3 regions of the Paenibacillus sp. FSL H7-0350 genome follow, and region 2 is predicted to be linked to each of the others. Evidence: predicted binding sites of a transcription regulator. Region 2 holds the regulator's gene; each other region holds the start of a gene.
What was found. Region 2 encodes Rex, which represses fermentation and respiration genes when NADH is low (regulators of the CRP and FNR family bind a similar motif). Its sites were predicted from a motif close to TTGTGAAATATTTCACAA; they were not measured.

Region 1 (4,202 bases), 240 kb from region 2:
CGGACGTTGCACTGATTCTGGCAACCGGCGGATCGGCAATGGTCAAAGCAGCTTACAGCTGCGGCAAACCGGCACTTGGCGTAGGTCCTGGTAACGTGCCTGCCTTCATTGAGAAGAGTGCTGACATTGATCAGGCTGTAACTGACCTTATCCTGTCGAAGACTTTCGATAATGGTATGATCTGTGCTTCCGAGCAGGCTGTCATCATTGAAGAAGCTATCTTCGATCAAGTGAAGAAGAAAATGATTGCAAACGGCTGTTACTTTGTGAACAAAGAAGAAGCAGCCAAGCTGACCAGCGGCGCAATGAACGTAGAGAAATGTGCGGTTAACCCGGCTATCGTTGGCCAATCCGCTGTGAAGATCGCTGAAATGTGCGGCATTCAGGTTCCTGCCGGAACGAAGATCCTGGTAGCTGAGCTTGAAGGTGTAGGTACTAAATATCCATTGTCCGCTGAGAAGTTGAGCCCGGTTCTGGCTTGCTACAAAGTGAAGAATGCTGACCAGGGTATCGAACGCGCAGCTCAAATCGTTGAATTTGGCGGCATGGGCCACAGCTCGGCTATCCATTCCAACAACGAAGAAGTTATCATGAAGTTCTCCAACCGTCTGCAGACCGGACGTATTCTCGTCAACTCGCCATCCACACACGGCGCAATCGGTGATATTTATAACACTAATATCCCTTCATTGACACTGGGCTGCGGATCTTACGGACGCAACTCGGTATCGCAGAACGTGACTGCCATCAATCTGATCAACGTGAAAAGGGTGAACCGTCGTACCGTGAATATGCAATGGTTTAAAGTACCTGACAAGATTTACTTCGAGAAGGGGTCCACTCAGTACCTGGCCAAAATGCCTGATATTACACGCGTAGCTATTATCACTGACCCTATGATGGTGAAGCTCGGATATGTTGAAAGAGTTGAGCATTATCTGCGTCAACGTCAGACTCCTGTAGCCATCGAAGTGTTCTCTGAAGTTGAACCAGATCCATCGACAACTACTGTAGAAAAAGGTGCGGCAATGATGAACAGATTCCAGCCGGACTGCATCATCGCACTCGGCGGCGGTTCCCCTATGGATGCTGCCAAAGGAATGTGGCTGTTCTATGAACATCCGGATGCAGACTTCAACGGCCTGAAGCAGAAGTTCATGGATATCCGCAAACGGGTATACAAATTCCCTAAGCTCGGCAACAAAGCGAAATTCGTTGCGATTCCTACAACTTCCGGTACAGGTTCCGAAGTAACCTCGTTCGCAGTTATCACAGATAAGACAACGGGTAATAATACTAAGTATCCGCTGGCTGACTATGAGCTGACTCCAGACGTAGCTATTATCGATCCTGAGTTTGTATACAGCTTGCCAAGAACAGCAGTTGCCGATACAGGTATGGACGTATTGACACATGCAATCGAAGCTTATGTATCTGTAATGGCCAGTGACTATTCCGATGGTCTGGCAATCAAAGCTATTCAGCTGGTATTCCAGTGGCTGGAGAAATCCGCACTGCAAGGCGACAAACTGGCCCGTGAGAAAATGCACAACGCATCGACACTTGCCGGTATGGCCTTTGCCAATGCATTCCTGGGGATTAACCACAGCTTGGCGCACAAATGGGGCGGACAGTACCACACCGCGCATGGCCGCACCAATGCAATCCTGATGCCGCATGTTATCCGTTACAATGCCAAGAAGCCTACGAAGTTCGCTTCGTTCCCTAAATATTCGCACTTTGTAGCTGACGAACGGTATGCTGAAATTGCCCGTATTCTGGGATTGCCAGCACGCACTACCGAAGAAGGCGTAACCAGCCTGATCAATGCGATCCGCGACATGAACAAAAAACTTGGCATCGAAGAATCCTTCTCGGCTCTTGGTTTCGATCCTAAGGACTTCGAATCCCGTGTAGACTATCTGGCTGACCGTGCATTTGAAGACCAATGTACAACTGCCAACCCTAAAATGCCGCTGGTATCCGAGCTTGCTGATGTTTACCGCAACGCATTCTACGGCAAATTCGATAATTAATTAACGGTTGCCTGACAAAGAATAAGGTTAAAGGTTAATATGGGACTGGATGGAAGTGACAAATATCACCGAAAGAGTGATATTTGTCACAGTCCTTTTTCAGAAAATAAACTAAAATGTTTATATAAACAACGGTCCCGGTTATGAAGATGCGATTGTGAATTTTATAACAACCATAGCTCATGGGATCACGAGACACGGGATTAACCTTCAAGCCCGCGATCTCTACAAATATACTAAATATAAATGGAGGGATTTAGCATGTCGGTGATTGAAAAAGAAGTACAAGAGGTTAAGTCTGGCTGGAGAAATTTCACAAAAGGCACATGGTCCAAGAAAGTTGACGTTAATAACTTTATTGCCAAGAACATCAAGCCTTATGAAGGAAATGAAGATTTCCTCGTAGGTCCTACCAGCAATACTACTGAACTGTGGAAGATTATCTCCCAGCTGAGTAAGGAAGAAAGAGAAAGAGGCGGCGTATGGGACGTTTCCCTCGATACTGTCTCCACTATCACTTCCCATGCTCCTGGTTACATTGACAAGGACAAGGAACAGATTGTCGGCGTTCAGACTGATGCGCCTTTCAGACGTTCCATCCAACCGTTCGGCGGTATCAAGATGATGATCGATGCTACTAAGGCTTACGGCTTCGAGCTTCCGCAGAATATCGTTGACATGTTCACGAACATCCGCAAAACGCATAACCAAGGCGTATTTGATGCATATACACCAGATATGAGAGCTGTGCGTAAATCCGGCGTAATCACAGGTCTTCCTGATGCTTATGGCCGCGGACGTATCATCGGCGACTATCGCCGTATTGCTCTGTATGGTATTGATTTCCTGATTAAAGACAAGAAGCAGCAACTGGCTGAACTCGAAGTAGACTCCATGACAGAAGATGTTATCCGTCTGCGTGAAGAGCTGTCCGAGCAAATGCGTGCTCTGGGCGAACTGAAACAAATGGCTGCAGCTCATGGTATGGACATCTCCAAACCGGCTGTCAACTTCAAAGAAGCTACACAATGGGTATACTTCGGTTATCTGGCAGCTGTTAAAGAACAGAATGGTGCGGCAATGTCCTTGGGACGCGTATCTTCCTTCCTTGACATCTATGTTCAACGCGACGTTGAAGAAGGTACTCTGACTGAAGAGCAAGCACAAGAAATCGTTGACCATTTCGTAATGAAGCTGCGTATTGTGAAATTCCTGCGTACGCCTGACTATAACGACCTGTTCTCCGGTGACCCTACTTGGGTGACAGAATCCATCGGTGGTATGGCCGAAGACGGTACAACTCGCGTAACCAAGAACAGCTTCCGCTTCCTGCATACCCTGTACAATCTGGGACCAGCACCAGAACCAAACCTGACTGTACTGTGGTCCGAGAAGCTTCCTGAAGGCTTCAAAAAATATTGTGCCAAGGTATCTATTGAAACCAGCGCCATCCAATATGAGAACGATGATGTAATGCGTCCATACTGGGGTGAAGATTATGCAATTGCCTGCTGCGTATCCCCAATGCGTATCGGTAAGCAAATGCAGTTCTTCGGTGCCCGTGCCAACCTGGCTAAGGCTCTGCTGTATGCAATCAATGGTGGTAAAGATGAGAAATCCGGTGCTCAGGTAGGTCCTGAATATCCTGCGATCACTTCTGAATATCTGGATTACAACGAAGTAATGAAACGCTTCAAACCAATGATGGAATGGCTCGCTAAGACTTATGTCAACACGCTGAACATCATTCACTATATGCATGACAAATATTCCTACGAACGTATCGAAATGGCGCTGCATGACCGCGACATTCTGCGTACGATGGCTTGCGGTATCGCCGGACTGTCCGTTGCTGCTGACTCCCTGAGTGCAATCAAATACGCTAAGGTTAAGCCAATCCGTAACGAAGAAGGCATTGCTATCGACTTTGAAACTGAGGGTGAATTCCCTTGCTACGGTAACAACGACGACGCTGTTGACGGCATCGCAGTTGAACTGGTTGAAACCTTCATGTCGATGATCCGCAAAAACAAAACGTATCGTGACGCTGTGCCGACTCAATCGGTACTGACTATCACTTCGAACGTTGTATATGGTAAAAAGACTGGTACTACTCCTGACGGACGTAAAAAAGGCGAACCATTCGCTCCTGGTGCTAACCCAATG
Region 2 (4,202 bases):
CACCAGTCCCAGAACAGTTCCAGATTATTTTCGACATGATGGATACAAAAAAACGGAAGAACAGATAATCTGTTCCCCCGCATGTTATTCTGCTGAGCGCTTAGCTTAACGGTTGGGCAAACTGTACCCCTCACCGATGGCGCTGCCATCCTTGAAGCGGTAGAAGTTGTAATAGAATCGCCCGTCTTTTTTGTAAAATAGCTGCCAGGCATATTCCCCGTTATATACACCGGGCAGCAGCCGTTCGATCTTCACGTCCGGTAACTGATCGGCTATGATTCCGCGCATTTTCTCTTCGGAAGTGCCTTTGCTCAGCTCTTCAGCATACAGGTCGTTGTCGCCTCCGGCAGGCTTGCCCTCCAAGGTGAAACGGACCCACACCATCAGATCGATCCCGGCTTCATTTTTGCCGGTTAGCACCCAGTAGATCTCATTCTCATTCCAGACGGATTTCTGAGCCTTGGTTACCTCCGTTAGTCCGGCACGCGTCCGGGCCAGCTCCTTGGCCTCATTCCGCTCGTTCCACTGGTCCTTCATAATGTAGGCATAGAACTGGCTTAATCCGAACAGAAGGAGCAGCACCACGGTAAGCCCCAGCCAGATCCATTTTCTCCTCTTCTTCTTCACAACGCTGCTTCCTTTCCCGTTCTCCTGAATTACCGTTTAAGCAGGCTCTCGAACGTCTCCTGTGCTTTGCGGCGGATAGCTTCTTCATCCAGTGTCAGGCATTGTCCATGCTTCACAACCTGCTGGCCGTTCACCCATACATGCTCCACATCCTTGGCACTTGCCGAATAGACGGCATGGGAGAGCAGATCGGTATGCGGCAGCAAATGCGGCTGGTCAATATCAAGCGCGATGAAGTCGGCCTTCATTCCTGCTGCAAGCCGGCCTACCCCGCTTAGGAAAATAGACTGCGCCCCGTATTCCGTGGCCATCAGTAGCGCTTCAGGAGCCGGTACCGCTGTAGGATCACCGCTTACGCCCTTGTGGATCAGAGCCGCCAGCCTCATCTCTTCGAACATATCCAGATTGTTGTTGCTTGCCGCGCCGTCTGTACCCAGGGAGACCTTAACCCCGGCTCGCAGCAGCTCAGGAACACGTGCAACCCCGCTGGCCAGCTTCAGGTTACTGCCGGGGTTATGCGACACGCCAACGTTATAGCTGGCCAGAATCCCGATCTCTTCATCGTTCAGATGAACCCCGTGGGCAATGAGCGAAGGACGGGTGAACATCCCCAGCTTCTCCAGATGTGCGACCGGACGAAGGCCGTAGTCAGCAACGTTCTGCTCCACTTCATGGCGCGTCTCGGACATATGGGTATGCATCGGCAGGTCCAGATCATGGGCAGCCTGCACAAACTTCATGAAAAACTCTGGAGGACAGGTGTACGGAGCGTGCGGTGAGAGCATAGTTGTAATTCTGCCGTCAGCCTTGCAGTGCCAGTTACGGGCAAAAGCAACCGCCTCAGCGAGCTTTGCTTGCTGTACCTCTTCCGGGCACAGCCCAATTACGCCGCGCATCAGCACCGCACGAATACCGGACTGCTCCGTTACTTCCGCTACCCGGTCCATATGATCATACATATCGAGGAAGGTGGTTGTGCCGCCCTTCAGCATTTCCAGTACGGACAACGAGGTTCCCCAATATACATCATCACCAGTGAATTTCTCTTCCATCGGCCACATCTTCTCCTGCAGCCAAGTCTGAAGCACCATATCGTCGCCGTATCCGCGCAGCAGTGACATGGCCGTATGCCCATGGGTATTGACCAGACCCGGCATGAACAGCAGACGGCTGCCGTCTACGACCTGAGCGCCATCCTCCACTACCGGCTCAGCTTCACCTATGTAAGTAATCAGATCATTCTCCAGGGTCATATACCCGCTTAGAACCGGCTTGTCGCTGCCCGGAACCAGGAAGTGCCCGTTCTTGATTATCGTGATCTTACTGCTCATCTTCTGCCTCATCCTTTCCATCATGCAAATAATAGGCCAGGCTCTGCAGATCTGTGGTGAAATCTGCGGCATGAATCCGGATATTGGCAGGCGTCCTGAGAATAACCGGTGCGAAGTTCAGAATCGCCTCAATGCCGGAGTCCACAAGAATATCAGCTACATTCTGGGCTTCGCTGTCAGGTACGGTAATAATCCCGATGCGGATGCCCTGCGAGCGGATTGTGCTGCTTAACTCCTCCATCGGCTGCACAACCAGCGAGTTGATCTGCTGGCCCACCTTCGGCGGGTAGGCATCGAAGATCGCAGTAATCTTCATCGTATCCTTCAAGTAAGCGTTGTAGTTAGACAAGGCATGACCGAGATTACCGGCTCCAACCAGTGCAACATTAATTTGCTGGTCAAGCTTCAGGATATGGCGAATCTTCTCAATTAGATAGGATACATCGTAGCCGATACCCTTCCTGCCAAAATCACCGAAGTAAGCCAAATCCTTACGGATCTGGGCGGGATTCAGATCAAGCTTCTGGCCCAGCTCCTGAGAAGAGACTGTGGAGATTTCACGTTTTTGGAGATCGTTCAGGAAACGCAGGTACACTGGGAGCCTGCGCACGACGGCCTCCGATATTTTATCCGATTTCATGTATTCTCCTCCTTAATAGTTGTGTTATACCCGTTCAATTATAGCAACCGTGCCCCCCGCCTGCCGGATCGGCAGGACAGGGCGGGAACGGATCTTCAGGTTAATCATGACTTATTAATAATAGCAATAGCAGATGAATTAGGAAACCCCGCCGTCTTCCAGCCATTCGGCAATTCTCGGGACCATCTGCTCGGTGAGCATATGCTCCATCTTGGGACCGGGGAGTGAATACAGGAAGTACTTTCCGTAATGCGATTCAATTACTCTAGTATCGTACACAATTACGATGCCCCGGTCCTGCGCCGTGCGGACCAGCCGCCCGAAGCCCTGCTTGAAGCGGATGACTGCCTGCGGCACGGACAGCTTCATGAACGGGTTCTTCTTCTGTGCCTGAAGCAGCTCCGACTTCGCTTCTGCCAGCGGGTGATTCGGCGGCTGGAACGGCAGTCTGACAATCGCCAGGCAGGTCAATGCTTCTCCCGGAATATCTACCCCTTCCCAGAAACTGCTGGTACCGAGCAGGACCGAAGCCGGGCTGTCCTGGAAGCGGCGGATCAGCTTGCTCCGGCTGCCGCCCTCCACACCTTGTCCGAGCACCGCGATATCCTGGGAGGCAAGCGCCTCCTTCAGCGGGTCATAGACCTGGCGCAGCATCTTGTAGGAGGTGAACAGCACCAGCATTCGCCCTCGTGTAGTTACAGCAGTCTCGGCGAGGGAATGAACAAGCGTGTCCACAAAACGGGCATCCCCTATACTTCCCTTGACGCTCGGGAAGTCGCGGGGAATGACCAGCAGAGCCTGCTCCCGGTATTTAAACGGCGACGGAAGCAGCGCTGTCATCAGACGCCCCTGCTCCGCAGCTTCACCAAGGCCCAGGTTATCGATCATGAACTGGAAGGACTTATCCACGGATAAGGTGGCCGAGGTCAGGACAATACTCTTCTTCTTGTCGAAGAACAGCTCCCTGAGCTGGGTACTGACATCTACAGGAACGGCATACATTTGCAGCGACTTGCCTTTATAATTACCGCTTCCCTCCAGCCAATACACGATATTCTCATCGTTCAGGCTCATGAAGAAGCGGATCTGCTCTCTAATGGATGCCAGATCCTTAAATAACCCGCCGATATCGGTCACAAGACTGTCCGAGGAGGATTGGCTGTCCGTGTCACGCATCTCACTGAGCATCTTGTCACCCTTGCGGATGATATCGCTCAGACTGAGGTTCAGCGTATTCTCAAGGGCCGCCAACTCCTCCCAATCCTTCGGCTTCTTGCCCGGCTGCAGGCGGGCCACCAGTTGGCCTGCTTCACCGGCTCCGGCATCGCTGCGCTCGGGCAGCAGGCTGAAGAGCCGGTCGCTGAGCGCATCCCAAGATTCCTTCACCGTCAGCAGATCGGGATAGATCCGGTCGATCACGCCGCTCCATTCGGAAGCCTGCTCACTGCCCGAAGACTGCAGACTCTGGCGGAGGGCAGGCAGCTGCCCGCTCCGGCTATCCTTATAGAGGCGGGTGAGGGTATGGGCGAATGTGAAATATTTCATCTGCATGCCAAGATGCTTGCCGGCAATATCTTCCAGATGATGGGCTTCATCAATCACAA
Region 3 (4,202 bases), 2.7 Mb from region 2:
TCCTCCAGCGCCTGCCGGGTCTGCGGAATAATCTGATTGCGGAAAATAAAATATAAAATCAGCAATACCAGCAGGACAACGGCAGACACCATAACGGCGATCATTGTGCGCAGACTGTAGCTTTTTTTCCTGGCCACTTGCGTGATGACCTCCCTTCATGTCCTTTTCCCTTCGAACTATATTAGTTGAACCTGAATTTGTAAAGCTGCTCCCGGGGCTCGCTTCTGGGGAATAGAAGAATGAAGCAAGCCCAGCCGTTCTGCCGGAGACAGGAGGGCTGGGCTTGCTGGGCTGAACTTTTCACAACTCTATTAATTGGATGATAGCTTACTGCTTCTTGGCCTGTTCCAGCGCCTGGGTCACCGCTTCAATAATTCCGCCGCTGGAGCCGGAAGCACCGGAGAGGGCGTCTACGCCTTCTGTGGTTTGCTTTTCAATAATTTCAGGAATGGTATTCTCCACTGCCGCATCGATCATCGCCTGCGTCTCCTTGTGCTCCTCTACGGTAATGGCGCCGATCTTCTCATCCTTGATTTCTACCGCCACTTTAATATCACTCTTGACCCCTTTACCTGTTCCATCATACGTCCCGTCTACATACTTGCCGGAAGATGAAGAGCATCCTGCCGTAAGTACTGTTGCAGCCGCAAGGGCAGAGAACAGCAACGTTTTTGTCCACTTGTGCATGAGTAATTCCTCCTTCTGGAAAGTTTCTATTTCTTAAGTGCCTTCACAGCTTCATCCGCTGCAATCCGGCCGAAGGTGGTGATGTCTGCCAGTGCATTCCCGCCCAGACGGTTGGCGCCGTGTACCCCGCCGGTTACTTCGCCCGCAGCATACAGTCCGGCAATGACCTGATCCTTGGTATCCAGCACCTGTGCCTGAGTGTTAATCGCTACTCCGCCCATGGTATGGTGGATTCCCGGTGTTACCTGAATTGCATAATATTTACCTTTTTCAAAAGACAGTTCAAGATCCGGCCGTTCAAACTCTGTATCCTTACCGGAAGCAACGAAGCCATTATACGTATTCAGTGTATCTGCCAGTGCTTTGCCGTCTACACCAATCTGTGCCGCCAATTCTTCAGGAGTTGCCGCTTCTTTGACCAGATCCATTCCAAAGTAAACCTCGGTTGCCTTCAGGTTCGCACGCAGCTCATCATTGAAGATCAGGTAAGCTACTTTGCCGGACTGGGCCAGAATATTCTGGGACACGACATCGCGGGTCAGCAGTTCATTCGTGAATCGCTTGCCTTCGCTATTGACCAGAATTGCACCGTCTCCGCGTACCCCTTCCGTGATCAGCACGCCTTGATTCGGAATGGTGGTCGGATGAATCTGAATCTCCTTCATGTCTACCAGCTTGGCGCCGATCTTCTCTGCCATCGTTGTACCATCGCCGGTTGCGCCCGGGTGGTTAGTCGTGGAGAACCCTTCCAGCTTCGGCTGGTACCCTTTGATCATGTCCATGTTGGCTCCAAAACCACCAGCCGCCAGGATAACGGAATTCGCACTAATCGTGTACTGCTTGCCATCCTTGTCCGTCACCTTCACCCCGGTAACCACGCCGTCCTTGTTCTTAACGATCTCATCAGCAGTCGTCCGCAGGCGCACATCAATCTTGTACTCCTCCAGCTTCTTCTTCAGCGCGACTACGATGAAATTCCCTGCCGCTTCCCCGCCTGCCGGACGGTGAATCCGGTTCACGCTTGCCCCGCCTGCGCGTCCCACTTCAGACAGCTCGGCTCCATTCTCCTTCAGCCACTCCACCGAAGCCGCCGCACCGTTCGTAAGCGTTCTGACCAGATCCGGGTTGTTAAGGTTCTTGCCGCCCTTCATGGTATCCTCGAAATGCAGCTCCGGACTGTCCTTGATGCCAGCCGCTGCCTGATAAGGTGTTCCTGCCGCATTCAATCCGCCTTCCGCACGGACGGTATTGCCTCCAAGCATAGGCATTTTTTCGATCAGTATCACCTTAGCTCCCTGATTATGCGCTTCAATGGCAGCAGTCATTCCCGCGCCGCCGCCGCCGATAATTACGATGTCCGTAGACTCCCCTTTGGTGCTGTTACATGCAGGCAATACCACCAGACTTGCCAGCAGCAACCCTTTGCCCAGCAGACTTCCCCATCTCTTTCTATTCATACTGTTCTCCTCCAATTGTCATTGTGCATATTTTCACAATCATCATAACCTGAAGGAGCCCTCACTAGAATATTTAGTAATTAAAGAAATGATAAAGTAAATAAAGGTAGTGAATTTGCTTGAATGTGGTTATAGATTTATAATTGGAGCTTATACAACCGTATCACTAGGAGGAGCAGAAACTATGGAAAAAAGCGAAAAATATTGGCTGGCCGGTGCTGTTCTGGCAGCAGCCGGTGTCTCCCTGATGAGCTACACCGCAAGCCGCTATACTTCATTCAAAAGAGTAGTTGCCCGAACCATCCGTCTGGAAGATATCGCTGCACTGGAAATTACCCGCCTGTCTTCTGTTCCCGGTGAACAGAAGGATGTTGTGCTCACCGAGCCGGAAGCGATTAAGCGGATCTACGATGATTTCTCTGGTGTCCGCCTGATGAAATCCGCCCGCAATGTCAACACTGACAACAAGTACAGCTATTACATGACCATCGTGCAGGCCGACCGGAAGCAGCGGTTCGACATTATTTTGAAGGGCAAGCATCACATGATTATCTACGACAATGACATGAACAACCCGCACCTGGTAGCCTACAAAATCATTAACGAGTTCAGTCCGCTGGCTCTGCAGCAGGCCTTCGATTGATTCTGCGCACGTTTATGTATGGCATAGCTTAATAACCTTCACAGCTAATGTGAAGGCTATATGGAGTCATGGAACGCCTGAGGCAGCCTCGGGACACCGTGACTCCGTTTTATTTTATAGAGAAAGCCTATAGATATTTACGGATAAGTTCATGCCCTTCAGGTCTCACCTTATACATATACACCGGCCTGCCTACTGCCCCGTAGCTAAGCTCCATCTCCAGAATGCCTGCCTCCGTCAGAAAAGCCAGATATTTGCGGACCGAGATCCGCGAGATGGGCGCATGGCTGCTGATATCCTCGGTGGAGAACACCCGGCTCTCCAGCCGGTTAATCGTGCTCCAGATGCTATCCAGTGTGCCTTCGGCAAGTCCCTTGGGCAGCGGCAAGGCAGCGGACTGCTCCTCTTCCGTCCCGAGCGAATGCCGCAGCAGCTTATCCAGCTGCTCCTGGCTGAGATGCTCCTTGTGCATCAGCTTATAATCTTCACGATACGCCGACAAGGCCGCCTGAAACCGGGCAAACTCGAACGGCTTGATCAAATAATCCACGGCCCCGTTCTGCAGTGCCTTGCGGATGCTGGCATTGTCGCTGGCGGCGGAGATCACAATGATATCCACCTTGCTCCCCTGCTCCCGCAGAGCAGAGAGCAGCTGCAGCCCGCTGACACGCGGCATATAAATATCCAGCAGCACCAGATCTACCTGCTCCTTCTCCAGCATAGTCATCGCCTCATCCCCTGTCGCCGCCCAGCCCGCATACTCAAAGCCCGCAACCTGCTCCAGATAATGCCGGTTAAACTTCGCCACCATCGGGTCATCCTCTACGATCAACACTCTAATGTTCATGGGTTCTCCTTGTCTTTTGTGCAATTACAGCTATATAGATTGAACTAATGAATTTTATGTTTTGGGATTATCAGTGACTCCAGAGAAGTTTTGGACTTCCGGCCGCTGCCCTTCTGCAGATTTCATGATTTTATACCGTTATAACGGTTGAAATCCGCAGACAAAGGCGGTCGCTACCGCTCCTACAGTTCCAAAATTCCCCTCCGCCACTTTCCCTTAACTTAAATTCCCAAGTTCAATTGATAGGGATTGAAGGTAAATCATTTTCACATAAGTATCCCTAAAGTTCTTTGAATAGAATTCTCCACAGGATACGGGGTCTCCTTCGGCAACACCCCCGTGCTGAACTTCCCGGATTGTATCGCCTCTCTGGTATCGATTACAAACTCAGTAATATCAGTGATTTCTACTATGCATTCGTAGATGAATTTATGCACCATATCGCCCCTGAGACCTAACTGAATGGCTCTTCGCGGCAATTTGTTCCCATGGATATCTCTATCCGGGTCCCATTGGCATCTCACTTGGGAAGCTTGTAACTTCGTCTGCCACTCCTCTTGGGAAGCAT

Region 1: a site for Rex is predicted at 2,192-2,209, ahead of pflB (formate C-acetyltransferase). Genes of this name have one in related genera too.
Region 3: a site for Rex is predicted at 2,166-2,183, ahead of NYE24_RS29440 (flavocytochrome c). Genes of this name have one in related genera too.

What each region holds. Positions count from the first base shown of each region.
Region 1 is NZ_CP151972.1:1,984,018-1,988,219, reverse strand. Features, by position in the region: gene adhE (bifunctional acetaldehyde-CoA/alcohol dehydrogenase) at 1-2,036, shown strand, start outside; gene pflB (formate C-acetyltransferase) at 2,298-4,202, shown strand, end outside.
Region 2 is NZ_CP151972.1:1,742,092-1,746,293, forward strand. Features, by position in the region: gene NYE24_RS08140 (DUF5590 domain-containing protein) at 106-627, opposite strand; gene NYE24_RS08145 (amidohydrolase) at 657-1,958, opposite strand; gene NYE24_RS08150 (redox-sensing transcriptional repressor Rex) at 1,948-2,598, opposite strand; gene dinG (ATP-dependent DNA helicase DinG) at 2,737-4,202, opposite strand, start outside.
Region 3 is NZ_CP151972.1:6,558,209-6,562,410, reverse strand. Features, by position in the region: gene dcuS (DcuS/MalK family sensor histidine kinase) at 1-137, opposite strand, end outside; gene NYE24_RS29445 (FMN-binding protein) at 328-687, opposite strand; gene NYE24_RS29440 (flavocytochrome c) at 714-2,144, opposite strand; gene NYE24_RS29435 (hypothetical protein) at 2,329-2,787, shown strand; gene NYE24_RS29430 (response regulator) at 2,915-3,634, opposite strand; gene NYE24_RS29425 (DUF4291 domain-containing protein) at 3,901-4,202, opposite strand, start outside.